DNA from 2 places in the Tardiphaga sp. 862_B3_N4_1 genome. Region 2 is predicted to be linked to the other one. Evidence: riboswitches for the same ligand, from Rfam matches in the RefSeq annotation. Region 2 holds a riboswitch; the other holds the start of a gene.
The links. Region 2 has a riboswitch for S-adenosylmethionine ahead of metX (homoserine O-acetyltransferase MetX). Riboswitches for the same ligand answer to the same signal wherever they lie in the genome.

Region 1: another riboswitch for S-adenosylmethionine. It lies ahead of AB8B02_RS26915 (O-succinylhomoserine sulfhydrylase); the one in region 2 lies ahead of metX (homoserine O-acetyltransferase MetX).

Annotation. Positions count from the first base shown of each region.
Region 1 is NZ_JBPWQB010000002.1:2,043,414-2,045,612, reverse strand. It holds gene AB8B02_RS26920 (2'-deoxycytidine 5'-triphosphate deaminase) at 1-779, opposite strand, end outside; SAM riboswitch at 887-966, shown strand; gene AB8B02_RS26915 (O-succinylhomoserine sulfhydrylase) at 1,050-2,199, shown strand, end outside.
Region 2 is NZ_JBPWQB010000002.1:899,009-901,207, forward strand. It holds gene metX (homoserine O-acetyltransferase MetX) at 1-1,165, opposite strand, end outside; SAM riboswitch at 1,253-1,332, opposite strand; gene AB8B02_RS21490 (chorismate mutase) at 1,536-2,199, shown strand, end outside.

The sequences.
Region 1 (2,199 bases), 1.1 Mb from region 2:
TAGAACTCGCCAGGATCGAGGATCAGCGTACCGTCCTTGCGCGCCGAGATCGGCTCCCAGAATTCATTGACGCTGTAGCCACCGCGACGATCGATATCGACCACGCCGGTATGACGCTTGGCACGGTAGCCGACGAAGCCGGAGGCGTTTTCGCCGGAGAGATCAACCGAGAGCGCGAGGCCATTGTTGAGATCGGCCGTGTCGCTGTCGACCAGCGGCTCTTGCGCGTGAAGCTCTTCCAGCGCTTCCGTATCGAGCACGGCATCGCCGACACGGAAACGGACCTGCGACAGGCGCGAGCCTTCGCGCAGCAATACCGGGAATGTCTTCGGGCTGATCTCGGCATAAAGCGGCCCGTGATAGCCCGCACCGATCACATCGAACCGCCTGGTGCCATCAGCGATCACCCGCGTGAACACGTCGAGGCGCCCCGTGGAGCTCTTCGGATTGGCGGCCGCGAAGATGTTCGGCGGCAGCGCCAGGCTCTCGATCAACGGCACGATGTAGACGCAGTTGGTTTCGAGCACCGCACCGTCCGACAGGTCGATCTCGTGCAGCTTCAACTCGTCGATGCGTTCGGCGACCGTCGAATTCGGCCCCGGCAGGAAGCTGGCGCGCACGCGATAGGCGATGGAGCCAAGCCGCAGATCCAGGCTGGCGGGCTGAATCTGGCTCTCGACGAAGGGATATTCCGGCAGGATCAGGCCGGCATCGGCCATCGCAGCAATCATGCGGTCGGGCAGAATTCCATCGGCATCGGGGGCAAGCGTAAACGGCACAGGTCTCGTCCTTCGGTCGTCCTTCAGCGAGAATACACTGAAAAATAGCGACTTTATCGGTTATCTCAGCCCCGCCTTGACGAAAAGGGCAAGCGGGAATATGCACATCGTTATCCCGTGGTGATTTGAGCCGGCCGGCTTGCAGCCACGTAAAATAAGTCGCTAAACAGGCCGGGGACACATGTCCTTCCAGCATGCGATCCCGGCCTGAGGACGTCCGTCCAGGCCGGTTTTTTTGTGCCCGTGTTACGCGGGTACGTTGGAGGTCACATGTCTACGAAGTCCTATCGCCCCGAAACCCGGCTCGTTCATTCCGGCGCGCTGCGCTCGCAATTCAACGAGACGTCCGAAGCCCTCTTCCTCACGCAGGGCTTCATCTACGAGACCGCAGAAGCCTGCGAGGCGCGGTTCAAGGGCGAAGATCCCGGTTTCATCTATTCGCGCTTTTCGAATCCGAATACGTCGATGTTCGAGAGCCGCATGATCGACCTCGAAGGTGCGGAGGCTGCACGCTCGACGGCCACCGGCATGGCCGCCGTGACCACCGCCATTCTCGCGCCGCTGCGCATGGGCGATCACGTCGTCGCCTCCAAGGCGCTGTTCGGCTCCTGTCGCTACGTCATCGAAGAGCTGCTGCCGCGCTACGGCATCGAATTCACGCTTGTCGATGGACTCGACCTCGACCAGTGGCAGAAGGCGATGCGCCCGAACACCAAGTCGCTGTTCCTGGAAAGTCCGACCAATCCGACGCTCGACGTGCTCGACATATCAGCCATCGCTGACATCGCCCATGCCGGCGGTGCGCGGCTGATCGTCGATAACGTGTTCGCGACGCCGCTCTGGCAGAGCCCGCTGGCGCTCGGTGCGGATGTTGTCGTGTATTCGGCAACCAAGCACATCGACGGTCAGGGACGCTGTCTCGGCGGCATCATCCTGTCGTCGAAGGACTTCATCGACGAGCATATTCACAACTATCTGCGCCAGACCGGGCCCTCGATCTCGCCGTTCAATGCGTGGACGCTGGTGAAGGGACTGGAGACGCTGGCGATCCGTGTCGAACGGCAGACGCAGACCGCGGCTGCCATCGCAGACGTGCTGGCGCAGCATCCGAAGATTTCGCGGCTGATCTATCCGGGCCGCGAGGATCATCCGCAGGCGGCAACGGTGAAGAAGCAGATGCGTGCGGGATCGACGCTGATCGGCTTCGAGGTGAAGGGCGGCAAGGCAGCTGCATTCCGCGTCCTCAACGAGCTGAAAGTGGCTCGTATCTCGAACAATCTCGGCGATGCAAAGAGCCTCGTCACGCATCCAGCGACGACGACGCATCAGCGTCTGCCGCTCGAAGCACGGCTTGAACTCGGGATCACGGAAGGCTTCATCCGCTTCTCGGCCGGCCTCGAGCATCGTGACGATCTGATCG
Region 2 (2,199 bases):
CGGAGTTCAGAAATGCACCGGCGATATCGAGGAACTCGGGCACGTCGAGCAGGAAGGCATCATGACCCTTGTCGGTTTCGATCTCCGCAAAGGACACGCGGACGCCGCCGGCATTCAGCGCGTGCACGACGTCGCGCGATTCTGCCGTCGGGAACAGCCAGTCGGATGTGAACGACATCAGACAGAAACGCGTCTGCGTATCGCGAAACGCTTCCGCAAGCTTGCCGTTGTGGTCGGCTGCGATATCGAAATAGTCCATCGCACGCGTCAGATAGAGATAGGAGTTGGCATCGAAGCGCTCGACGAAGGACGAGCCCTGATAGCGCAGATAGCTCTCGACCTGGAAATCAGCATCGAAGGAGAATGTCGGCAACTCCCTGTCCTGCATGCGGCGGCCGAACTTGCGGTGCAAGGCGGCATCCGACAGATAGGTGATATGCGCGGCCATCCGCGCAACGCCGAGGCCGCGATGCGGATGCGTGCCTTCCTCGAAGTAGCGCCCGCCGCGCCAATCGGGATCGGCCATCACGGCCTGACGCCCCAATTCGTGGAAGGCGATATTCTGCGCCGAGTGCCGCGTGCTGCAGGCGACCGCCAGCGCGGAGAACACGCGCTCCGGATAGGCCGCGGTCCATTGCAGCGTCTGCATGCCGCCCATGGAACCGCCGACGACGCAAAACAACTGACCGATACCGAGACTGTCGATCAGCATCGCCTGCGCACGCACCATGTCGGGAATGGTGATCACCGGAAAATCCAGTCCCCAGATCTTGCCGGTGGCGGGATTGGTCGAGGCCGGACCGGTCGAGCCCATGCAGCCGCCGAGCACATTCGAACAGATGATGAAGTAGCGTTCGGTATCGAGTGCCTTGCCGGGGCCGACCAGTGTCTGCCACCAGCCGGGCTTGCCGGTGATCGGATTGATATTGGCGACGTGCTGGTCGCCGGTCAAAGCGTGGCAGACCAGGATCGCATTGGATTTGTCAGCGTTGAGCGTTCCGTAGGTCTGATAGGCGATCTGGAACGGGGCGAGGTCGACGCCGCAATCGAGCCGCAGCGGCTGATCCATGCCAAAACCCGCGACCAGCGAGGTCGGATGATCGGCTTCATGTCCACGCTCATCGGGGCGGACAACCGGACTCTTCACCAGTTCGACATTTACCATCTTGATACCGGCCTCCTCAGGAGGTTCTCAAACCAAAACCGGAATCAGGCCATAAAAAACCCGGCCTGAACAAATAGCTCGGCCGGGATCAAACTGTCCCCGGCCTGTTTAGCGAGTTGTTTAACGTGGCTGCAAGCCGGCCGGCTCAAATGACCACGGAAGAGACCAGAAACTAGTCCCACACCCGCCCGCCGTCAATATGGGCATACCCCGGTCAAATTGCCCAACTGCCCTGCGGCCAAATCTTCCATGTTTTCTTTGCTTTCCGGCACCGTCTTACCTAATCAATGGCCGTGCCCGCCGGCTCCCCGGAGCCGGCCCGGCAAGCTCGACGGGACCTATCACGCCTCCCGTCCCGAAGGTTTTGAACATGTCGAAATTACCACCCGCCCCGCCCTCGCTGGATGAACTGCGCAAAGAGATCGACAGCATCGACGCGCAGGTTCACGCCCTGTTGATGCAGCGCGGCGACATCATCGACCGGCTGATTTCCGTGAAGCAGACCCAGGAGGTCGGCTCGGCCTTCCGGCCGGCGCGCGAGGCCGACATGATGCGCCGTCTGGTGCAGCGCCATCGCGGCATCCTGCCGATCGACACCGTCGAGAGCATCTGGCGGGTGATCATCTCGACTTTCACTTACGTTCAGGCGCCGTTCTCGGTGCATGCGGATCTGTCGCTCGGCGAGAGCGCGATGCGGGATTCCGCGCGCTTTCACTTCGGCTTCACGGTGCCTTACGTCGCGCATTTCAGCGCCGCCGCAGCGGTCGAGGCCGTGGCCAAGTCCAAGGGTGATCTCGCGCTGGTCTCGGCCACATCCAGCCGCACACCATGGTGGATTCCACTGGAAGCCCAGGGCGCGCCGAAGATCATCGCGCGCCTGCCGTTCATTGAACGCGCCGACCATCCGGCCGCATTGCCGGTGTTCGTGGTGTCACGCGTTGCCGACAGCGCTATGGTGACCGAGGTCGAGATGTGGAGCGTGCGGGTGTCCGGCTGGAATGCCGAGACCGCGCGTGCGCTGTCGCCGCTGGCCG